Regions from separate parts of the Streptomyces sp. NPDC059002 genome, predicted to be linked through region 4. Evidence: riboswitches for the same ligand, from Rfam matches in the RefSeq annotation. Region 4 holds a riboswitch; each other region holds the start of a gene.

Region 1 (5,668 bases), on a different contig from region 4:
CCGGTGAAGTGCGGCACGAGTCCGCTCACCGTGCCGAGCAGGGTCGACTTGCCGACTCCCGAGGGGCCGACGAGGAGCACCAACTCGCCTTCGGGGACGGTGAGATCGACCCCGCGGACGGTGGGGCCGGGCGCCCCCTCGTAGGTCACGGAGACGTCCTCGAAGCGGATCATGACGTCTCCTCGGGAGGTACGGAGGGGCTGGGCTCGGGCGGCACGGGCGAGGGCACGCTCCCGCGCCAGGCGGCGGGCGACGCCTTCTCCGGCGGGGCTTCCACCGGGGCGGGCTCCGGTGCGGCGGCCGGGCGCCCGGCGCGTACGGGTGCCGACGCCTCGGACGGCACCGGCGCCACGAACGCGGGCAGCAGACCGATCAGGACCGCCGCCGCGGGCCACAGCGGCAGCGTCGGCGCGGTCAGCGGCACGACGCCGGGGTGCAGGGCGGCCGGATCGTACGAAGCGGCCCAGATCATCAGGCCCGCGACCGCGATCCCCGACCCGGCGACCAGCCAGGCGCGCACGCCCCACGGGTCGGGCCGGTAGCGGGTGCGCACGGCCCTGCGGCCGCCGAGCCGCAGCCCGCCGAGCGCGGCGAGCAGCCCGGCGATCAGCACGGGCAGACCGTACGAGGCGCCCTGCGCGGTCAGTAGTCCGTACGTCCCCACGCACACCCCCATGAGTCCGCCGAGCGTCAGCACTGCCGTGGCCCTGCGCACCCCGGCGGGCACGGCGGCGCTGCGGCCGAAGCCGCGCGCGTCCATCGCGGCGGCCAGCGCGACCGACCGCTCAAGGGCGCCTTCGAGGACCGGCAGGCCCACCTGGAGCAGCCCCCGGATCCCCTTGTCGGGGCGGCCGCGCAGCCGTCGCGCGGCCCGCAGCCGCTGCACGTCGGTGATCAGGTTCGGCGCGAAGGTCATCGCCACGACGACGGCGACCCCGGCCTCGTACAGCGCGCCGGGCAGCGATTTGAGCAGCCGCGCCGGGCTGGCCAGGGCGTTCGCCGCGCCGACACAGATCAGCAGGCCCGCGAGCCTGATCCCGTCGTACAGCGCGAAGAGCAGGCCCTCGGCCGTGACCCGGCCGCCGATCCGCACGCCCTTCGCCCAGTCGGGCAGCGGCACCTCGGGCAGGGTGACGACGGTGTGCGTGCCGGGGATCGGAGAGCCGAGCACGATCGCGAAGACAAGCCGGATCCCGATCACGAAGAGGCCCAGCTTCACGAACGCGCCGTACGACTTCGCCCAGGGCGCGGACGTCCGCCGCGCCGCCACCACATAACCGGCGACGCCGATCAGCAGGCCGAGCAGGAGCGGGTTGGTCGTCCGTGACGCCGCGGTGCCGAGGCCGAGCGCCCAGATCCACCAGGCGCCCGGGTGCAGGGCGTTGCTCCGGTGCGCCTCGGGGGCCAGGCGTCGCTTGAGGGCGCCGGGCGTGCTCCTGCCGTGGTCCGTCATCGTGCTGTCCGTGTCCGTGTCCGGGCCGCGTCAGCCGCGACGGCGCCGGGCCTGCCAGATCGCGGCACCGCCGAGCACCGCGACGACGGCGACCCCGGCGATCAGACCGACGGAGGGCCCGCCGTCGTCGTCCTTGCCGGTCTCGTCCTGCGCGGCCGTCTCCTTCCGCGCGCTGCCGTCGCCGGACACCTGCTCGCCGCAGCCCGCCTTCGGGTAGCCGGAGATCGCGCACAGCAGCGCGTGGTTGTCGTAGCGCAGCGACTTGGCGACGGAGGCGAGGGCCTCGGCGCTGGTGGCGTCCTCGGCGACCTGCGCGCAGGCCTGCCGCGGCGCGGGCGGCCGCTCGCCGTCGGGTGCGTCCTTGGGCAGGCCGAAGTCGATGACGAGGGCGACCCGCTTGCGGCCGTCCTTGGCGGGAGTGCTCGCGCAGATGTCGTCGAAGTCCGCGGGGCCGCGCGGTTTCGCCGCGTCCTTGGAGTCCTCGGAGACGGCGAAGCGGAAGCCCTGGACGTCGCCGTCATCGGGCCGTGCGGTGCCGGGGCCCTGGGTCGCGTACACCCAGGAGTCGCCGTCGCGGTCCCAGAACGACCAGTAGCGGTAGCCCGCGGCCTGGGCGGGCGCGGCGGCGAGGATGCCGAGCAGGGCGGCGACGAGCGCCACGACCACCGGGCGCCCGCGCCGCGCACGGCCCGGGGTCACAGCTGCTGCTTCTTGCGGTTGCCGCTGTAGAGGAAGCCGATGCCGATGCCGGCGACCAGGCCGACGCCGATGATCCACCAGATGCTGACGCCGCCGTCGTCGTCCTTCTTCTCCTCGTCCGACGCGGCCGGGGACTTCGACGCGCTCTCCGGGGCCGGGCCGGTGGCGTTGAGCTGCTTGACGAGGTCGGCGCCGCCGAAGTCACGGGCGTCGAGGCCCGCCGCGTTGGCGGCGAGGATCAGCTGGGCGTAGGCGGCGGGGCCCGACTGCTTCGCCCAGTCCGCGGAGTTCTTCGCGAGCCACTCGGCGGACTTCTCCGCCTGGTCCTGCTGGCCCGCGGCGGCGAGGGCCAGCACGGCGTCGGCGGTGTTGCCGAAGTCCGGCTGCTCCTTGGCGCCCGGCATCGCGGACATCAGGTGGTCGTCGGTCCTGCCGAGGGTGTCGAGCAGATAGCCGGTGCCGTTGCTGGCGGCCTGCGTGGCGGTGTCCGGCTTCGCGCACTTGGTCCCGGCGGGCTCGGTCTTCTTGGGCGGCGCCACGACCAGGCCCCTGCCGAGGCTGCCGAGCACGCCGGCCGCGGTGGCGTCGGCGTTCGGCGCGAGCTTGCCGGACTTGGCGTCGGCGAGGCCGAAGGCGCCGCCGTCCTTGTCGCAGTCCATGGCGAGCTTCGGCAGCGCGTCGTAGGCGGACTTGCCGTCCTGGGACTTCACGTCGGCGGGGTTCTCGCCCGCCGCGACGAGGGCGCCGATCACGATGCCGGTGGAGTTGGCGTCGGTGGGCAGGCCCGGGTTGTAGCCCCAGCCGCCGTCCTTGTTCTGTACGGACTTCAGCCAGTCGACGCTCTTCTTGACCGTCTTCTGCTCGCCGCCGAGCGCGGCGAGGGCCTGCACGGCGGCGGCGGTGGAGTTGCTGTCGACCGTCGTCTTGGAGTTGCACGGCTCGGCGGCGTCCGCGCGGTAGGCGGCATAGCCGCCGCTCGCGCACTGCTGCCCGGTCAGCCAGTCGACGGCCTTGGCGGCGGGCTTGACGCCCTCGGTGTGCTGGGCGAGCAGGGCGTACGACTGCCGGAAGACGCCGTCGAACTTGGGGTCGGTCTTGCCGTAGAGGCCCGAGGGAAGCGCGGGCGACGGCGACGCGTCGTCCGCGAAGGCGGCCGGTGCGGCCACCGAACCGAACACGGCGACGGCGGCCAGGACCGCTGCGCTGCGGCGAACGTTCATGATGCGGCGGGTTGCCTCTCCCTGCGGGGAGCGGGGCGGCACGGACCGTTGCGAGCACGGCTTCCGGGCGGCTCCGGCTCCGTATACCTCGACGGTGCCGCTCATCGGGGGCCCCGATGAAGCGAGCCGGTCACGTTCCGCACCGGGCATTCCGGCTGTACCGCGGGAGCGGTGTATACGGCTGCGGGTCAGCGCCGGATTCGCACCGGCTTCCCCCTGTACGGGCGTGAGGACGACGCGCCCACTCTACCGGCCCGTACCAGGGGCGGCCGGGCGGCGGGGAGTCACACCGCCACGTACGCGACCGGGTCGCTGCCGGGCACGGCCTCCGCGCGGCCCAGTTTCACCAGGCGCCGCACATGGGCCTCCGCCTCCGACACCGCGATGTTGCGGGAGCCGTAGGGGATCTCGGACCAGGGGCGGTTCCACTCCATGTGCTCGGCGAGCCGCCAGGGGGTGAGGGGCTCGGCGAGCAGGCCGAGCAGTCCGGTGAGGCGGTCCTCGTGGTGGGCGAGGAGTTCGCGGACGCGGGCGGGGGCGTCGGTGAACGCGTGCTGGTGGGCGGGCAGGACCTCGGCGGGGTCGAGGCGGCCGACCCGTTCCAGGGAGTCGAGGTAGTCGCCAACGGGGTCGGTCACGGTGTGGTCGTCGGGGTCCTCGTACAGGCCGATGTGCGGGGTGATGCCGGGGAGCAGGTGGTCGCCGGAGAAGAGACGGCCGTTGCCGTGCAGGCGGGAGGGGTGCTCCTCCTCCAGGTGCAGGCAGACGTGGCCGGGGGTGTGGCCCGGGGTCCAGATCGCGCGCAGGCGGCGGCCCGGCAGGTCGAGGAGTTCGCCCGGGGTGATGGCGCGGTCGGGCAGCGCGGGGTCGAGGCCGGGGAGCCTGCGGGGGCGGCCCTCCTCGGCGGCGCGGACCAGCGGGGCGACGTGTTCGGCGGGGGCGCCTGCGGCCAGCAGCTTCGCGGCCATGTAGGCGTACCAGCGGTCGGGCGGGTTGGCGCGGGTGCGCCGCACCACGTCGGCGTCCGCCTCGTGCATCGCGATCCAGGCCCCGGACGCGTCGCGGACCTTCGCGGACAGGCCGTGGTGGTCGGGGTGGTGGTGGGTGACGACCACGCCGTGCACATCGGCGACGGTGACGCCGCAGCGGGCGAGTCCCGCGGTGAGGGTGTGCCAGGACGTCGGGTCGTCCCAGCCGGTGTCGATGAGGACGGGTCCGCGATCGGTGTCGAGGAGGTGGACGAGGGTGAATCCGAGGGGGTTGTCGGGGATGGGGACCTTGATGCTCCAGACGCCGCCGCCGTGCTCGATCACCGGTGGGTCGGTCACCTGCAGGGTCATGGGGGCCTCGTCTTTCGTCGCCGGGTGCCGCGCCTGGTGTCGCCGGTGCCGCCACTATAACTAGAACTAGTTTCAATGGTCGCCCAAGTCGACCGAACGGCGGTGGAGTTGCCCGTTCCGTCCGTGGACTCCTCCAACTAGAACTGGTATCAGTTCTGAAACGGTGTCAGAAAGCGCTCCGCAGGAGGCAGTCAGCCATGACCGAGCTCGTGGAACACGGACAGCTGTTCATCGGCGGGGAGTTGGTCGACCCGCTCGGCAAGGACGTCATCGACGTCGTATCGCCGCACACCGGGCGGGTCTTCGCCCGCGTGCCGCACGCCGCCCCCGCCGACGTGGACCGCGCCGTCGCCACCGCGCGCAAGGCGTTCGACGACGGGCCCTGGCCCCGGATGAGCCTGGACGAACGGATCGGGGTCGTCACCAGGATCAAGGACGGGATCGCCGCGCGCCACGAGGAGATCGCCCGCGTCATCAGCTCGGAGAACGGCACCCCGTACACCTCCAGCGTGATGGTGCAGGCGCTCGCCGCGATGATGGCGTGGGACGCGGCGCTCACCGTCGCCCGCGACTTCACCTACGAGGAGGCGCGCGACGGAGTCCTCGGGAAACTGCTCGTGCGGCGCGAACCGGTCGGCGTGGTCGCGGCCGTCGTGCCCTGGAACGTCCCGCAGTTCACCGCGGCCGCCAAGCTCGCGCCCGCACTGCTCGCCGGCTGCCCGGTGATCCTCAAGACCTCGCCGGAAGCGCCCCTGGACGCGTACATCCTGGCCGAGATAGCCGCCGACGCCGGACTGCCGCGGGGCGTGCTCTCCGTCATCTGCGCGGACCGCGAGGTGAGCGAGTACCTCGTCGCGCACCCCGGCGTCGACAAGGTGTCCTTCACCGGGTCCGTCGCCGCGGGCAAACGCGTCATGGAGGTCGCTGCCCGCCATCTCACCCGCGTCACCCTGGAG
Region 2 (5,668 bases), on a different contig from region 4:
GGCGTCACCATGACCTCAGTGCAGGTCGAAGAGCAGCACGACGAGCACGGCGGCAATGGGGTCGTGCAGGGCTCGTCCGGCGAGGGCGAGGGATATCAGCGCGGGCTCGGGGCCCGGCAGATCCAGATGATCGCGATCGGCGGTGCCATCGGCACCGGCCTGTTCCTCGGCGCGGGCAAGGCCATCCACAAGGCCGGACCGAGCCTCATCCTGGCGTACGCCATCGCGGGCCTCGTCATCTTCTTCATCATGCGGGCGCTCGGCGAGCTCCTCATGTACCGGCCCGTGTCCGGCTCCTTCTCGGAGTACGCGCGTGAATTCATGGGCCCGTTCTTCGGATTCGTGACCGGCTGGACGTACTGGCTCTTCTGGGTCGTCACCGGCATCACCGAAGTCACCGCGGCCGCCCAGTACATGCAGTACTGGACACACGGCTCCGTGCCGCAATGGGCGTACGCCCTGATCTTCACGGTCATCCTGTACGGCGCGAACCTCATCTCCGTGAAGCTCTTCGGTGAGCTCGAGTTCTGGTTCTCCATGGTCAAGGTCACCGCCATCATCGGCATGATCCTGATCTGCATCGGCATCCTCACCATCGGCTTCTCCGACGCCGGTGACACCGCGTCCGTCAGCCACCTGTGGAACGACGGCGGCTTCTTCCCGAACGGCATCGGCTCCACGCTGATGACCCTGCAGATCGTGATGTTCGCCTTCCTCGCCGTCGAGCTGGTCGGCGTCACCGCGGGCGAGTCCAAGGACCCGAAGACCGTCCTGCCCAAGGCCATCAACACCGTGCCGTGGCGCATCGCCGTCTTCTACGTCGGCGCCCTGATCATGATCCTGTCGGTCGTCCCGTGGACCTCCTTCAAGCCCGGCGTCTCGCCGTTCGTGAAGGCCTTCGAGGAGATGGGCCTCGGCGTCGGCGCCGCCATCGTGAACTTCGTGGTCCTCACCGCCGCGCTCTCCTCCTGCAACTCCGGCATGTACTCCACCGGCCGCATGCTGCGCGACCTGGCGCTCAACGGCCAGGGCCCGAAGTTCTTCACCAAGCTCACGAAGAACGGCCTGCCGCTGATCGGCACCACGGTCTCCGCCGCGTTCATGCTGTTCGGCGTCTGGATCAACTACCAGTGGCCGGGCGAGGCGTTCAACTACGTCGTCTCCTTCGCGACCATCTCCGGCATGTGGGCCTGGATCATGATCCTGGCCTGCCAGATCCGCTACCGCCGCAAGGCCGACCGCGGCGAGCTGCCGCAGTCCACCTTCCGTGCCCCGGGCGCCCCGTTCACCAGCTGGTTCGCGCTCGCCTTCATCGGCATGGTCATCGTGATGATGGGCGTCGACAAGGACGCGCGGATCTCGCTGTACGCCGCGCCGGTCTGGGCCGCGATCCTGGTCGTCGCCTACCAGGTCCTCAAGCGCCGCAACCCGCAGGCCGCGGCCTTCAACAAGCGGAAGACCGGTGTCTCCGACAGCGTCTCCGTCACCAAGGACTGATGTCGCCAAGGACTGATGTCCTCAAGGGCTGATGTCACCGAGGACTGAGCGGCTCCCCAAGGCCCCTGTCCAGCATTCGGGCCCTCGCGTACCACACTTCGGTACGCGGGGGCCCCTCTGCTTATCCTGGCTGCCATGCTGACCATCACCCAGGCCCTCCAGGACCAGATCGTCGCGCACGCGCGCCAGGACCACCCCGACGAGGCGTGCGGCGTGGTCGCGGGTCCCGCGGGCACCGGCAGGCCCGAGCGGTTCATCCCGATGCTGAACGCCGCGCGCTCGCCCACGTTCTACGAGTTCGACTCGGGTGACCTGCTCAAGCTCTACCGCGAGATGGACGACCGCGACGAGGAGCCGGTGATCGTCTACCACTCGCACACGGCGACCGAGGCGTACCCCTCGCGCACCGACATCACGTACGCCAACGAACCCGGCGCGCACTACGTCCTGGTCTCCACCGCGGACACCGACGACGCGGGTCCCTTCCAGTTCCGCTCGTTCCGGATCGTGGACGGCGAGGTCACCGAGGAAGACGTGCAGGTCGTCCAGGCATACTGATACTGACCCACGATCGCCCCCAAGCTCTTAATGAGCAGGGGGGACCCCCATTTTGAGGCGGCAGGAACAGGAAGCCGGTGCAAGCCCGGCACGGTCCCGCCACTGTGACCCCACCCCCTTGCCACGTGCCGGGGCGGGGAAGTCAGGAACTGACCTGCCGCCTTTCTCCACACGACGCAGGGGACGCGGAAATCCCCTGGAGGAGGCAGCACCAGTCATGCCCCGCCCGATACGCGCCCTGGCCGCCGCGGCCCTGCTCGTCCCGCTCGCCGCGTGCTCCTCGCCGGACTCCGGCGGTGACGCGAAGCCCGCCGCCAAGGCCGCCGGATTCCCGTACACCGTCACCAACTGCGGTGTGCGGACGACGTACGACGCACCTCCCGAGCGCGCCGTCACCATGAACCAGCACGCCACCGAAGTGATGCTGGAACTGGGCCTGCGGGACCGCATGGCGGGCACCGCCTACCTCGACGACAAGGTCCTGCCGAAGTACGAGAAGGCGTACGAGGCCATCCCCGTGATCGCCAAGGAGTACCCCTCGTACGAGAAGCTGCTCGCCGCCAACCCCGACTTCGTGTACGGCGGTTACTCGAGCGCCTTCCTCGCGGGCGACGGCCGCGGCCGCCCCGCGCTCGCCAAGTCCGGCATCAAGAGCCGCCTGAACATCGAGGGCTGCGCGAAGCGCCCCGTCACCATGGACGACGTCTTCCGCGAGGTCCGCGAGGTCGGCGCCACCTTCGGGGTGCGGGATCGGGCCGACACGTGGGTCCGCGGCGCCGAGCGCGAACTGGCCGCCACGACCGAGCAGTTGAAGGGCAAGAAGCCCCGGTCCGTCTTCGTCTACGACAGCGGCGACAAGACGGCGTTCACCGTGGGCGGCCGCGGCATCGGCAACGACATCATCAAGCGCGCGGGCGGCCGCAACGTCCTCGCCGACGTCGACAAGTCCTTCGCCGACGCCTCCTGGGAGACGGTCGTGGACCGCAAGCCGGAGACCATCGTCATCCTCGACTACGGCGCCACGTCCGTCGCCCAGAAGAAGAAGCGCCTCCTCGACGACCCGGCCCTCGCCGACGTCCCCGCCATCAAGAACAAGCGCTTCGCGGTGCTTCCCCTTTCGGACATGGTCACAGGAGTACGAGCACCAGAGGCGGTGAAGAAGCTGGCGGCGCAGCTGTGAAGGCGCAGGGTGTCCAGCCCGTCCGGCGTTTGAGGACGAGCCCGAAGGGCGATGGGCGCAGGTCACGGGGACAGCACCTCGTGATCCTGACGGCGCTCACCGCAGCCCTCGCGGCAGCGATCGTCGCCGGGTTGGCCCTCGGTTCCGTACGCATCCCGCCAGGGAACGTCATCGAGATCCTCACGGGGAACGCGGAACCCTCCCCGTTCCGCACGATCGTGCTGGACGTCCGACTCCCCAGAGTCCTGCTGGGCGCCACCGTCGGCGCGGGCCTCGCGGTCATCGGCACCGTCCTGCAGGCCCTCGTCCGCAACCCCCTCGCCGACCCGTTCCTGCTGGGCGTCTCCTCGGGCGCCTCCGTCGGCGCGGTCGGCGCGATCGTGCTCGGCGGCACCTTCGGCGTCGGCTCGGCGCTCGCGACGACCGTCACCATCCCCGCGGCGGCCTTCGCGGGCGCACTGATCGCGCTGGTCCTCGTCTACGCCCTGGCGCGCAGCGGCGGCGGGTTCGCGACCGGCCGCCTGATCCTCGCCGGAGTCGCCGTCTCGTACATCCTGACCGCCCTGACCAGCCTCATCCTGGTCACTGCGGACAGCGCGGACCACCTCAAGGAAGTCCTGTACTGGACGCTCGGCGGCCTCGGCAGCGCCCGCTGGGACATGCTCGCCCTGCCCTGCGTCGCCCTGGTCGCCGGCACGGCCCTCCTGATGGCGCTGGCCCGCCCCCTCGACCTGCTGCTCGTCGGCGAGGAGGGTGCCACCGTCCTCGGCCTGGACACCGCCCGCTTCCGCGCCGCCGTCTTCGTCCTCGCCTCGCTCCTGACCGGCGTCCTCGTGGCGTACAGCGGGGCCATCGGCTTCGTCGGCCTGATGGTGCCGCACGCCGCCCGCATGCTGGTCGGCGCCGCGCACCGCCCGCTGCTCCCGGTGGTGGCGCTGATGGGCGCGGTGTTCCTGGTCGTCGCCGACCTCGCCGCGCGCACGGTCGCCGCGCCGCAGGACATCCCGGTCGGCGTGCTCACCGCGCTGACCGGCGGCCCGTTCTTCCTGTGGCTGCTGCGGCGGCGTACCGAAGGAGTCCCGGCATGAACCAGTCACCGCCCGCCGGTGAACTGCGCACCGAGTCCCTCTCGTACGAAGTGGGCGGCAGGCTCCTGGTGGACGGCGTCGACCTGACCGCCGCACCCGGCGAGACCGTCGGCGTCGTCGGCCCCAACGGCAGCGGCAAGACGACCCTGCTGCGCTGCGTCTACGGCACCCTGCGCCCCACCCACGGCCGCGCCCTCCTGGACGGCGACGACCTGGTGGCGATGCCCGCGAAGGCGCGCGCACGGCGCCTGGCCACCGTGCCGCAGGACGGGCAGGCCGCGTTCGAGCTGACCGTCCGGCAGGTGGTCGCCATGGGCCGCTCCCCGCACAAGCGCTTCTGGGAGGCGGACACGGCGGCCGACGAGGAGCTCGTGCGGGCGGCGCTCGACCGGGTCGGCGTCGCCGCGCTCGCCGACCGCGCGTTCCCCTCGCTCTCCGGCGGCGAACGCCAGCGCGCCCTGATGGCCCGCGCCCTGGTGCAGCGCCCCACCCTCGTCGTGCTCGACGAGCCCACCAACCATCTGGACATCCGCTATCAGCTCGAAATCCTCTCCCTGGTAAGGGACTTGGGCACGACGAACCTGCTCGCCCTGCACGACCTGAACCTGGCCGCGTACTACTGCGACCGCCTCTATGTCCTGGACGGCGGCCGCCTGGTCGCCTCGGGGGCGCCCAAGGAGGTGCTCACGGCCGAGCTGCTCGCCACCGTGTACGGAGTGACGGCCGAGGTCAGCACCCATCCGGTGACCGGTGCGCCGACCGTCGTCTATCTGCCGCCGCCCGCATCCTGAGCGGATTCCGTCCACCAGCTGAGATCACATTCCGGGATCCGGACCGGGAATCGATACGATGACCGCATGGTTCCTCATGACGTGAGCGAAGAGACGAAGAGCGCACCGCCCGTGCTGCTTGTCGCGCGCCTGCACGTCGACCTGTGCCGCCTCGCCAGCGCGATCTGTTCCCGCTGAACCGTTCCGCCGCACGGCCGTGTGCCGCGGCGTCGCACCCTCGTACGCACCACCGCAAGGATCAGGGCCGCCGCGCGCCCGCCACCCGCATTCCGCCCCCCGACAGGAGCCCTCAGCCATGGCCATCGAGGTCCGCATCCCGACCATCCTCCGCACCTACACCGACGGCGAGAAGGCCGTCCAGGGCAGCGGAGACACCCTCGCCGAGCTCTTCACCGACCTCGACTCGCGGCACGCGGGCATCGCCGAGCGCATCGTCGACGACGGCAAGCTGCGTCGTTTCGTGAACGTGTACCTGAACGACGAGGACGTCCGCTTCCTCGACGGCATCTCCACCAAGCTCGCCGACGGCGACAGCGTCACGATCCTGCCGGCCG
Region 3 (5,668 bases), on a different contig from region 4:
GACGGACCGGCAGGAGTCGGATCCCCGGCAGGGGTTCCGCTGCTGCTGAGCAGGCATGTTGACCCGTCCGTTATCCGGACGGGGGTTCCATAGATCAAGACTCTCGCTTAGATTTCCCGCACGTTAAACGTGGGATGAGCGAGGGAGCGGAGCCATGACATGTCAGATGCGCCTGAAGTGAGCCGACCGGTGGTCACGCCGGTCCGCGTGGTCATCGCCCTCTGTCTCGTCGCGCCGTTCGTGGCGATGCTCTGGGTGAGTTCCTACGCGAAGGTCGAACCGACCTTCATCGGCATCCCGTTCTTCTACTGGTACCAGATGCTGTGGGTGCTCATCTCCACGGTTCTCACGATGATCGCGTACAAGCTGTGGCAGCGTGACCAGCGCGCCCGCAAGGCCGAGGCCCGGCAGCTGACGGAAGGTGCCGGACGATGAACGTGCTCGCGTCGGGAACCGGCGGCGTGAACGGTGTCGCGCTCGCCGTCTTCATCTTCTTCTTCATCGCGGTCACGGTCATGGGCTTCCTGGCCGCCCGCTGGCGCAAGGCGGAGAACGAGCAGAGCCTGGACGAATGGGGCCTGGGCGGACGGTCGTTCGGCACCTGGGTCACCTGGTTCCTGCTCGGCGGCGACCTGTACACGGCGTACACCTTCGTGGCCGTCCCCGCGGCGATCTACGCGGCGGGCGCGGCGGGCTTCTTCGCCGTTCCGTACACGATCCTCGTCTACCCGCTGATCTTCACCTTCCTGCCGCGCCTGTGGTCGGTCTCGCACAAGCACGGGTACGTGACCACGTCGGACTTCGTCCGCGGCCGGTTCGGCTCCAAGGGGCTCTCGCTGGCCGTCGCGGTCACCGGCATCCTCGCCACGATGCCGTACATCGCGCTCCAACTCGTCGGCATCCAGGCCGTTCTCGACGTGATGGGCGTCGGCGGCGGTCCGGACACGAACTGGTTCATCAAGGACCTGCCGCTGCTGATCGCGTTCGCGGTGCTCGCCGCGTACACGTACTCCTCGGGCCTGCGCGCCCCCGCCCTGATCGCATTCGTGAAGGACGGCCTGATCTACCTCGTCATCGTCGTCGCCATCATCTACATCCCGATCAAGCTGGGCGGCTTCGACGACATCTTCGCCAAGGCCGGTGACGCCTTCGCGCAGACCAACCCGGCGACCGGCAAACCGCGGGGCGCGCTCGCGCCGCCCGAGGCGGGACAGTGGACGTACGCGACGCTGGCGCTCGGCTCGGCTCTCGCGCTGTTCATGTATCCGCACTCGATCACCGCGACGCTCTCGTCCAAGAGCCGCAACGTGATCCGCCGCAACACCACGATCCTGCCGCTGTATTCGCTGATGCTCGGCCTGCTCGCGCTGCTCGGCTTCATGGCGATCGCGGCCGGGATCAAGGTCGACAACGGCCAGTTGGCGATCCCGCAGCTCTTCGAGGAGATGTTCCCCGACTGGTTCACCGGCGTCGCCTTCGCCGCGATCGGCATCGGCGCGCTCGTGCCCGCCGCCATCATGTCCATCGCGGCCGCGAATCTCTTCACCCGGAACATCTACAAGGACTTCCTCAAGCCCGACGCGACGCCCGAGCAGGAGACCAAGGTCTCCAAGCTGGTCTCGCTCCTGGTGAAGGTGGGCGCGCTGGTCTTCGTCCTCGGCATGGACAAGACCGTCGCGATCAACTTCCAGCTGCTCGGCGGCATCTGGATCCTGCAGACGATGCCCGCGCTCGTCGGCGGCCTGTTCACCCGCTGGTTCCACCGCTGGGCGCTGCTCGCGGGCTGGGCGGTCGGCATGGTCTACGGCACGCTCGCGGCGTACGGTGTCGCGTCGCCGACGCAGAAGCACTTCGGCGGCTCGTCCGACACCATCCCCGGCATCGGCGAGATCGGCTACATCGGCCTCACCGCGTTCGTCCTGAACGTGGTCGTGACCGTCGTCCTCACCTTCGTCCTGAAGGCGCTGAACGCCCCCGACGGCATCGACGAGACGTCCCCGGAGGACTACACGGCGGACGCGGGCGACCCCGGCGTCGTCCAGGAACTGCCGAAGGCGACGGCGGGCGCGGGACATTGAGCCGCTGATCCGCCCGCTCCACACCTGACGATGGGCCGCCGGAAAACCGGCGGCCCATTGCCGTATCCGCGTTCCGGAAAACCGGCGGCCCACCGCGTACCCCTGTTGCACACTTCGCCGCATGGACATCATCATCAGACGCGCGCACCCCACCGAGTACGAGACACTGGGCGACCTCACTGCGCAGGCTTATCTCGACGACGGACATCTGACCTTCGGGAGCTCGGACACCTACCTCACGGTGCTGCGCGACGTGGCCGCGCGCGACGCCCGCGCCGAGGTCCTGGTCGCCGTGGCCGACGAGGAGTTGCTCGGCTGCGTGACCTTCGTCCCGTCCGGCGGGCCGATGGCCGACATCGCGCGGGACGGCCAGGCGGAGATCCGGATGCTGGCCGTCTCCTCCGCTGCGCGCGGCAGGGGCGCGGGTGAGACGCTGGTGCGGGAGTGCCTCCAGCGGTCCAGGGACGCGGGCCGCTCCGGGCTCGTCCTGTCCACGCAGCCCTCGATGCGCGCCGCCCACCGGCTCTACGAACGCCTCGGCTTCGTACGGACCCCCGAGCGGGACTGGAAGCCGATCGCGGACCTGACGCTGCTCACCTACGAGTTGACGTTCTAGGGCATCCGACGCACGGCACCCCTTCGGCGCCGACACAAGATGTGGGCCTGCTTCAGAAACGCGGCACAAGATGTATGCTCGTGCTCGCTGTCGCCGCAGGGGAATCCGGTGCAAGTCCGGAACTGTCCCGCAACGGTGTATGTGTACGTCTTTGTCGTACCCGCGAGTCCGAGGACCTGCCGGCAGCGCACCCGAGCCGTCCGGCCCGGGTGCCGACCGTCCGGGCCTCGTGGAGTGGGCCGGTGGACGCGGTGCGCCGCCCTGCCCGGGTGCGCCCGTGCGTCGCCCTTCCCTCCCCCAGGCCCAGAGCCGAGCGAGGGAGAGCTCCACGTGACCATCGCGCCTGCCGAACCTGCGTCAGCGACGACCACGCCGACCGCCGAGGGTACCGACGGGCCAGGGACCGCGCTGCTGCGCACCCTGACCGACCTCACCGCCGACCTCCCCGACGCCGACCCGGGCCGGGTCGCCGGCGCCGCGCTGCGCGGCCGGTCCGCCAAGGCCGACGAGGCCGAGCTGCGGGAGCTTGCGACGGAGGCGGCCGCGGGGCTCATCTCCGAGGACCCCGCGTACTCCAAGCTCGCCGCCAGGCTCCTGTCGATCGGCATCCGCGAGGAAGCCGCCACGCAGGGCGTGCGCTCCTTCACCGACTCCATCGCGGTCGGCCACCGCGAGGGCCTGATCGCCGACCGCACGGCGGACTTCGTCACCGAGCACGCGGCCCGCCTGAACACGCTGGTGGACACCGCGCTCGCGGACGGCGCCGACTTCCGCTTCGGCTACTTCGGCCTGCGCACCCTGCACAGCCGCTACCTCCTGCGCCACCCGATCACCCGGCAGGTCATCGAGACCCCGCAGCACTTCATGCTGCGTGTCGCGGCCGGTCTCGCGGAGGACGGGAGCGCCCGCGCGCTCGACGAAGTCGCCGCCCTGTACGGCCTGATGAGCCGCCTGGACTACCTCCCGTCCTCGCCGACGCTCTTCAACTCCGGCACCCGCCACCCGCAGATGTCCTCCTGCTACCTCCTCGACTCCCCGCTGGACGAGCTCGACTCGATCTACGACCGCTACCACCAGGTCGCGCGGCTCTCCAAGCACGCGGGCGGCATCGGCCTCTCGTACTCCCGCATCCGCTCCCGCGGTTCGCTGATCCGCGGCACGAACGGGCACTCCAACGGCATCGTGCCGTTCCTGAAGACCCTGGACGCCTCGGTCGCCGCCGTGAACCAGGGCGGGCGCCGCAAGGGCGCGGCCGCGGTCTACCTGGAGACCTGGCACTCCGACATCGAGGAGTTCCTGGAGCTGCGCGACAACACCGGTGAGGACGCGCGCCGCACGCACAACCTCAACCTCGCGCACTGGATCCCGGACGAGTTCATGCGCCGGGTCGCCGCCGACCAGGACTGGTCGCTGTTCTCACCGGCCGACGTGCCCGGGTTCGTGGACCTGTGGGGCGAGGAGTTCGACGCCGCCTACCGCAAGGCGGAGGCCGCCGGGCTCGCCAAGAAGACCATGCCGGCCCGCGATCTGTACGGCCGCATGATGCGCACCCTCGCGCAGACCGGCAACGGCTGGATGACCTTCAAGGACGCCGCCAACCGCACCGCCAACCAGACGGCGGAGCCCGGCCACACCGTCCACTCCTCCAACCTCTGCACGGAGATCCTGGAGGTGACGGACGACGGGGAGACGGCCGTCTGCAACCTCGGGTCGGTCAACCTCGGCGCGTTCGTCGACAACGGCGACATCGACTGGGAGCGGCTCGACGAGACCGTCCGCACCGCCGTCACCTTCCTCGACCGCGTCGTCGACATCAACTTCTACCCGACCGAGCAGGCCGGACGCTCCAACGCCAAGTGGCGCCCGGTGGGCCTCGGCGCGATGGGCCTCCAGGACGTCTTCTTCCAGCTGAAGCTGCCGTTCGACTCCCCCGAGGCCCGCGCGCTCTCCACCCGCATCGCCGAGCGCATCATGCTCGCTTCGTACGAGGCGTCCGCGGACCTCGCCGAGCGCAACGGCCCGCTGCCCGCCTGGGAGAAGACCCGCACCGCGCGCGGCGTCCTGCACCCGGACCACTACGGCGTCGAGCTGACCTGGCCGGAGCGCTGGGCGGCCCTCCGGGAGCGCATCGCCACCACCGGCATGCGCAACTCGCTCCTCCTCGCGATCGCGCCGACCGCCACCATCGCGTCCATCGCGGGCGTCTACGAGTGCATCGAGCCGCAGGTCTCCAACCTCTTCAAGCGCGAGACGCTCTCCGGCGAGTTCCTCCAGGTCAACTCCTACCTGGTGGAGGAGCTGAAGCGGCTCGGCGTGTGGGACGCGCAGACCCGTGAGGCGCTGCGCGAGTCCAACGGCTCGGTGCAGGGCTTCACCTGGGTGCCCGAGGAGGTCCGCGCGCTGTACCGCACCGCGTGGGAGATCCCGCAGCGCGGCCTGATCGACATGGCGGCCGACCGTACGCCGTTCCTCGACCAGGCGCAGTCCCTGAACCTGTTCCTGGAGACGCCGACCATCGGCAAGCTCTCCTCGATGTACGCGTACGCCTGGCAGCGGGGCCTGAAGACCACGTACTACCTGCGCTCGCGCCCGGCGACGCGCATCGCCCGCGCGGCCGGCGGCTCGAACGCCACCGCCGCCCCCGTCCCCCAGCAGGTGACCGATCCCGACGCCGTCGCCTGCTCCCTGGAAAACCCCGAGTCCTGCGAGGCCTGCCAGTAATGTCCAGCACCACCAACTCCGAGAAGAACCTGCTCGACCCGGGCTTCGAACTGACGCTTCGCCCCATGCGCTACCCGGACTTCTACGAGCGCTACCGGGACGCGATCAAGAACACCTGGACCGTCGAGGAGGTCGACCTCCACTCGGACGTCGCCGACCTGGCGAAGCTGTCCCCGGGTGAGCAGCACATGATCGGCCGCCTCGTCGCGTTCTTCGCGACGGGTGACTCGATCGTCTCCAACAACCTGGTGCT
Region 4 (5,668 bases):
AAGGTCTACGCGCCCGCCCGGCTGCGTCGGCTGCGCCGCGAACACGGCATGAACCAGATCGACATGGCCCGCGCCCTGAACATCTCCTCCAGCTACGCCAACCAGATCGAACAGGGTCAACGCCCGCTCACCGGCCCGGTGCTGCGCCGGATCGCCGAGGTCTTCGGCGTGGACACGGAGTACTTCTCCGACGCGGACGAGGACCGGCTCGCCACCGATCTGCGGGCCGCGCTCGCCGACGAGGCGTGCGGCGTGCCGCTGCCCGACGCCACGGAGATCGGCGAGGCCGCACGGGATCACCCCGGGGTCGCCCGCGCGCTGGTGGCCCTGCACCGCCGCTACCGCGACGCCGCCGAGCAGGCGGCCGCGCTCGCCGCCCCGCACCCGGGCGGCACCGCCCTGCTGCCGCCGGGTGAACCGCACGACGAGGTACGGGACTTCTTCTACGCCCATCACAACCACTTCGAGCCGCTGGACACCGAGGCCGAGCGGCTCGCCGAGGCGCTGGAGCTCCAACCAGGCCGTGCCTCCGGGCCGTTGGGCGCGCGGCTCACCGACCGGCACGGCATCCGCGTCGTGCAGGCCGCGCCCGGCGGCTCCGGCGACGCCCGGCGCTTCGACCCCGACGCGGGACTGCTGTTCCTCTCCCCCTGGCTCAGCGAAGGACAGCGCGCCTTCCAGCTCGCCACCCAGCTCTGCCTGCTCGAACACGGCACGCTGCTCGACCGACTCGCCACCGCAGCGCCCGAGTTGACGTCACCGGCATCGGCGGCGCTGGCCCGCATCGGGCTCGCGAACTACTTCGCCGGTGCCCTCCTCATGCCGTACACGTCCTTCCACTCGACGGCCGAACAGGTCGGCTACGACATCGAGTTGCTGTCCGCGCGCTTCGGCGTCGGCTTCGAGACCGTCTGCCACCGCCTGAGCACCCTGCAGCGCACCGGGCAGCGGGGCGTGCCGTTCTCGTTCCTGCGTGTGGACCGTGCGGGCAACATCTCCAAACGGCAGTCGGCGACCGACTTCCACTTCTCCCGGCTCGGCGGCACCTGTCCCCTGTGGACGGTCTACGAGGCGTTCTCCGCGCCGGGCCGGATCCTGACCCAGGTCGCCGAAATGCCGGACGGGAAACGCTCGTTCTGGGTGGCGCGGACCATCACCCGCGGCGGCTTCGGTCACCACGCCCCGCGCGCGGAGTTCGCCGTGGCGCTCGGCTGCGAGCTGCGTCATGCGCACCGTCTGGTCTACGCGGAGGGCGTCGCCCTCGACGAGCCACGGGCGGCGACCCCCATCGGCCTGGGCTGCCGCATCTGCGAGCGGCGGGACTGCGCCCAGCGGGCCAGGCCACCGGCCGGTGGGCGGCTCGCCATCGATCCCGACCGGCGGACCTACGTCCCCTATCCCGTCGATGCCCGCACCCGCTGAACCCGCCGCCCGCATGACCGCGCCCGCCCCCACGTACCCGAAGGATTCCCCTGGTGACCAGCCGCGTCCTGTTCGTCTCGCCCGCCATGAACGCGTCGCTGCGCGAGGCCCGTTTCGACGACGGCGCCCCGCTCGACGACCGGGGCCTGACCGCGGCGCGCGCCGCGGCCGGATCCCTGTCCGCGCCCGCCGCCTCCGCCATCGTCGTCTCGGACAGCCCTCGGTGCCGGGGAACAGCGGAGGCGCTCGGGCTCGGCCCGGTGACCGCGCCCAGGGAGCTGACCGGCATGGACATGGGGCGCTGGCGGGGCAGGACCCTGCACGAGGTGAGCGCCGGGGAGCCGGAGGCGGTGGCCCGATGGCTGACCGATCCGGACTGCGCGCCGCCCGGCGGGGAGTCCGTGGCGGCCTTCTGCGCGCGCGTCGCGCGCTGGCTCGACACCGCGCCGACCGGCGACGGACGGATCGTCGCCGTCGTCGAGCCGGAAGTGGTGCGCGCCGCGGCGGTCCATGCGACGGGCGCTCCACCGGCCGCGCTCTGGCGGATCGATGTGGCACCGCTGACGGTCACGGAGTTCAGCGGCAGGTCCGGACGGTGGAACGTGCGGCTCGGTCACGCCCTGGACACGCCCTGAACCCACGGGAGTTGACTCAGTGGGCCGGAGCGTCCCGGTAGCGGCTCAGTGCCGCGGCGACGGCGCAGCGCACACACGTGGCGTCCGCCGACGGCTCGGCGCCGCAGGTGTCCCCCGCGCAGTCGCCGATGAGCAACTCCAGCTCCCGCACCAGGCGTTCGGTCCGCTTCGCCTGCTGGGCGAGGACGCGGACGCGGGCGCTCTGGCCGCCTATCTGCCGTCGGCTCGCGACCAGTTGCTCGTACTCACCGGGGGTCAGGGCCACCGCGTCGCGGCCGCCGAGAGTGATGTGTCGCGGCTGCAGTTGTCTGGCCACTCGGCTCCTCGATTCGTCGCCTGATCGTGGTGGTTCCTGTGCAACGCGAGAGGGCCCCCGGATGGTTCCGGGGACCCTCGCGTACGACGGATCGAGCCAGGTGCGACGGACCGGGTCAGCGCCCGGCCGACACCACCTCACCAGGCGCCGCGACCGGCCGTGGCCGCAGCAGTCGTTCCGCCAACTCGCCGAAGAGCAGGCCGAATCCGGCCCACAGCGTGATCTGCGTGGCGAGCGCGGAGAGCCTGAAGCGCCACAGCAGCGCCGCGGGGAAGTGCTCCGGCACCTCGTTGACCACGGGCAGGATGGCGAACGCGATCCCGATGACCACGGCGAATCCGGCGAGGGAGACGACCGTGGCGTACCAGGTGCCGATCCTGGGGGCGAGCCGCTTGCCCAGGATGGTGGCGCCGACCGCGAGGAGCACGCTCAGCACCATCATCAGCACATACAGGGTGGTCCGCTTGCCGATGGTGTCGGGGTTGCCGACGGCGGGCGGATTGGCCGGGTACTTGAGGAACGGGACGACGTACACCGCGAGCAGCGCGCAGCCGGAGAGCAGCAGCGCGGTGGCGCGCGGGCCGAAGTTCCCGACGCGGCCCAGGGCGTAGCAGTAGGCGAGTGCGGCGATGCCGCCGAAGGCGACCCCGTAGACGAGGACGCCGGTGGCGAGACCGGCCGTGGACTGCAGGCTCCGGGAGACGAGTTCGGCCTCGCCCTCGTGGGAGTGACCCGCGTGGGCCTCCTCGAAGCCGATGGCGCTGTCGACGTTCGGCTCGCCGAGGAAGTAGGCGACGACCAGGGCGAGCACGCCGGCGGCCAGGCCGGCGAGCATGCCCCGAACGAGCAGATTTCTTACGGTTGTCGAGTTCATGTGCGCGCGGCGTTCCTCTGGTCAGTGGCAGGGGAAGCCGAGCAGGTGGCGGGCGTCGTGCACCCACTCATGGACCTCCGCGCCGCTGAACACGGAGGTGGCGCCCTGTTCGGCGCCGACGAAGTACAGCAGGACGAGCATCAGCACACCGAAGAAGACCGCCCAGGGGGCGATCGCCTTCAACGGCAGCTTTGCGGGTACGACAGGGGTGGTGGCGGTCGGCTGGGCGACGTGCTGCGCCATGGCAGGGCCTCCTCGGGAGTTCGCGTCCCATCTCGGTGGTGCACAGGACGACGGCAACGGGTCTGACTCACAAGCGCTCCGGGGACCGCTTGCACACAGTGGCGCGACCGTGCCGGGCTCTCACCGGCTTCCGTTTCGTACCGTCGTCGATAACCAACTGAACGTACCGCCTGTCGCGTGCATGGCCAAGATGGCATCCCTCACTCCCGTTCACGCCCGCGCACGCCCCCCCTCCGGCTCGTCGGCCGCCTGACATGCGCGCCGGTTGCGTCGTCGGACTCTTGTCAGGCGAGCTTGAGCAGCAGCCCGGCGAGGTCCGCCGGTGCGGTGATCATGCAGTCGTGTCCGGCCCGCAGCTCCCACACCTGGGACGGGGTTCCGTTGGGCTGCACCGCGGGGACCGGCCGTCGGACGATGCCTTCCGGCACACCGACCACGCAGTGGATGTGCGTCCGCGGGATCGCGTCGACGGCCGGGGCGTCCAGTCGGACCGGTTGCCGCAGGCAGCGCACCGACTGGTCGGAAAGCATCGAGCGCAGCCAGGCGACGTCCGCCGGGTCGGTGACGCCGAACAGGCCCGCGGGCGGCGGCATTTCGGGGAGCGGCGGAACCCGCCAGCCGCTCTCGGAGCGCACGGCGCGGTCGATCAGGGCCCGGGTCGCGGGCTGGACGTCGGCCGCGCTTTCGCCGTGCTCGGGGACCATGGCGTCGAGGTACACCAACTCGCCGATGCGAGCGGGGACTTGGTTGGCGACGGAGGAGATGACGAGTCCCGCGTAGCTGTGTCCCACGAGGATCACCTCGGTGAGGTCTGCCTCGACGATCAGCCCGACGATGTCGTCGACGTGCGTGTCGAGCCCCACATCGGGGCCGAGCAGATGGGCCTTGTCGCCGTGGCCGGTCAGCGACGGCGCGAACACCCGGTGTCCGGCGGACGCCAGGAGCGGGATCACCCGCTCCCAGCACTGTCCGCTGTGCCAGGCGCCGTGTACCAGCAGATAGGTCGACATGAGGGTGCTCCTTGCTGTGCCGGGGGTCGGCTCGGGGGTCGTCGGCCATGCTGCCGACCGGGCGCCGGGCCAGCCAGTACCTCCCCGGTCCTGGGGGTGACAGGGCCAGGCACGCCGCGGCGGCGCGAACTACCGTGGGGAAGAGGTCGCGATGCTCGCCGGGGTCAGCGCCGAGTGAGGAGTGCCGCTAGCCGCCGAGTCCGAAGAACTTCGTGATCCAGTGGCTGGAGCAGATCGAGTCCAGGAAGTACGGGGCGCCGGTGCTGCCGCACTGTTCGGGGCCGGTCCCGGGGTCGACGGGAGTGCCGTGGTTGATGCCGGGAACCTTGTTGACCTCGACGGCCACCGTGCCGTCGGAGGCCACGTATTCGTCGTGCTGGGTCGCGTTGGGGCCGATGGTGGAGCTGCGGGTCGGAGTCTGGGAGAGCCCGTGCAACTCCGTCCACTGATCGCGCAGTTCGGTCGCGTTGCGCGGTACGACCGTCGTGTCCTTGTCGCCGTACCAGATCGCGGTGCGCGGCCACGGCCCCCCGTACGACGGGTATGCGTCACGCACCCGCTGGGCCCACTCGCCCGGGCTCAGATCCACTCCCGGGCTCATGCACTGGAAGGGGGTGCTGCCCTTCGTGCAGTTGTAGGGCAGGCCCGCGACGATCGCCCCCGCGGAGAAGACGTCGGGGTAGGCGGCCAGCATGACCGAGGTCATGGCACCGCCCGCGGACAGGCCGGTGACGAAGACCCGCTCGGCGTCGCCGCCGTAGGACGAGACGGCGTGGTCGGCCATCTGCCGGATCGAGAGGGCCTCACCCTGGTCGCGCCGGTTGTCGGTCGACTGGAACCAGTTGAAGCACTTGTTGAGGTTGTTCGACAGGGTGGTCTCGGCGAGGACCAGGATGAACTTGTCACGGTCGGCCATGTCCGGCAGGCCCGAGTGGTCGGCGTACGTCTGGGCGTTCTGTGTGCACCCGTGCAGCGCGACGACCACGGGCGCGTGCGCGGGCAGCGACGCGGGCTTGTACACGTACATCTTCAAAGCACCGGGATTGGAGCCGAAGCCGGACACCGGCGTGAGGCCGACCGCGGCGCTCGCGGACTGCGCGGGACCGGTGAGGACGAGCGGGAGGGCGAGGGCGGCGACGGCGACGAGACCTGCCGTGAGACGGCCCCA

Evidence for each region. Region 4 has a riboswitch for cobalamin ahead of ACFWZ2_RS27345 (CbtB-domain containing protein). Riboswitches for the same ligand answer to the same signal wherever they lie in the genome.
Region 1: it holds a riboswitch for cobalamin, as region 4 does, so the genes downstream of both, ACFWZ2_RS06255 (prenyltransferase/squalene oxidase repeat-containing protein) here and ACFWZ2_RS27345 (CbtB-domain containing protein) in region 4, are expected to answer to the same signal.
Region 2: it holds a riboswitch for cobalamin, as region 4 does, so the genes downstream of both, ACFWZ2_RS25250 (ABC transporter substrate-binding protein) here and ACFWZ2_RS27345 (CbtB-domain containing protein) in region 4, are expected to answer to the same signal.
Region 3: it holds a riboswitch for cobalamin, as region 4 does, so the genes downstream of both, ACFWZ2_RS04695 (ribonucleoside-diphosphate reductase subunit alpha) here and ACFWZ2_RS27345 (CbtB-domain containing protein) in region 4, are expected to answer to the same signal.

The regions. Positions count from the first base shown of each region.
Region 1 covers NZ_JBHYJI010000004.1:189,321-194,988, reverse strand. The annotation lists gene ACFWZ2_RS06270 (ABC transporter ATP-binding protein) at 1-173, opposite strand, end outside; gene ACFWZ2_RS06265 (energy-coupling factor transporter transmembrane component T) at 170-1,453, opposite strand; gene ACFWZ2_RS06260 (SCO2322 family protein) at 1,484-2,152, opposite strand; gene ACFWZ2_RS06255 (prenyltransferase/squalene oxidase repeat-containing protein) at 2,149-3,372, opposite strand; cobalamin riboswitch at 3,496-3,622, opposite strand; gene ACFWZ2_RS06250 (MBL fold metallo-hydrolase) at 3,657-4,712, opposite strand; gene ACFWZ2_RS06245 (aldehyde dehydrogenase) at 4,910-5,668, shown strand, end outside.
Region 2 covers NZ_JBHYJI010000030.1:44,164-49,831, forward strand. The annotation lists gene ACFWZ2_RS25240 (amino acid permease) at 10-1,497, shown strand; gene ACFWZ2_RS25245 (Mov34/MPN/PAD-1 family protein) at 1,633-2,055, shown strand; cobalamin riboswitch at 2,078-2,228, shown strand; gene ACFWZ2_RS25250 (ABC transporter substrate-binding protein) at 2,273-3,235, shown strand; gene ACFWZ2_RS25255 (FecCD family ABC transporter permease) at 3,322-4,323, shown strand; gene ACFWZ2_RS25260 (ABC transporter ATP-binding protein) at 4,320-5,114, shown strand; gene ACFWZ2_RS25265 (putative leader peptide) at 5,181-5,291, shown strand; gene ACFWZ2_RS25270 (MoaD/ThiS family protein) at 5,410-5,668, shown strand, end outside.
Region 3 covers NZ_JBHYJI010000003.1:215,219-220,886, reverse strand. The annotation lists gene ACFWZ2_RS04715 (YbdD/YjiX family protein) at 1-49, shown strand, start outside; gene ACFWZ2_RS04710 (DUF3311 domain-containing protein) at 160-435, shown strand; gene mctP (monocarboxylate uptake permease MctP) at 432-2,078, shown strand; gene ACFWZ2_RS04700 (GNAT family N-acetyltransferase) at 2,200-2,694, shown strand; cobalamin riboswitch at 2,756-2,893, shown strand; gene ACFWZ2_RS04695 (ribonucleoside-diphosphate reductase subunit alpha) at 3,025-5,415, shown strand; gene ACFWZ2_RS04690 (ribonucleotide-diphosphate reductase subunit beta) at 5,415-5,668, shown strand, end outside.
Region 4 covers NZ_JBHYJI010000034.1:88,967-94,634, reverse strand. The annotation lists gene ACFWZ2_RS27365 (short-chain fatty acyl-CoA regulator family protein) at 1-1,422, shown strand, start outside; gene ACFWZ2_RS27360 (histidine phosphatase family protein) at 1,476-2,057, shown strand; gene ACFWZ2_RS27355 (hypothetical protein) at 2,074-2,373, opposite strand; gene ACFWZ2_RS27350 (CbtA family protein) at 2,489-3,247, opposite strand; gene ACFWZ2_RS27345 (CbtB-domain containing protein) at 3,269-3,490, opposite strand; cobalamin riboswitch at 3,525-3,676, opposite strand; gene ACFWZ2_RS27340 (alpha/beta fold hydrolase) at 3,775-4,500, opposite strand; partial or broken gene ACFWZ2_RS27335 (alpha/beta hydrolase family esterase) at 4,691-5,668, opposite strand, start outside.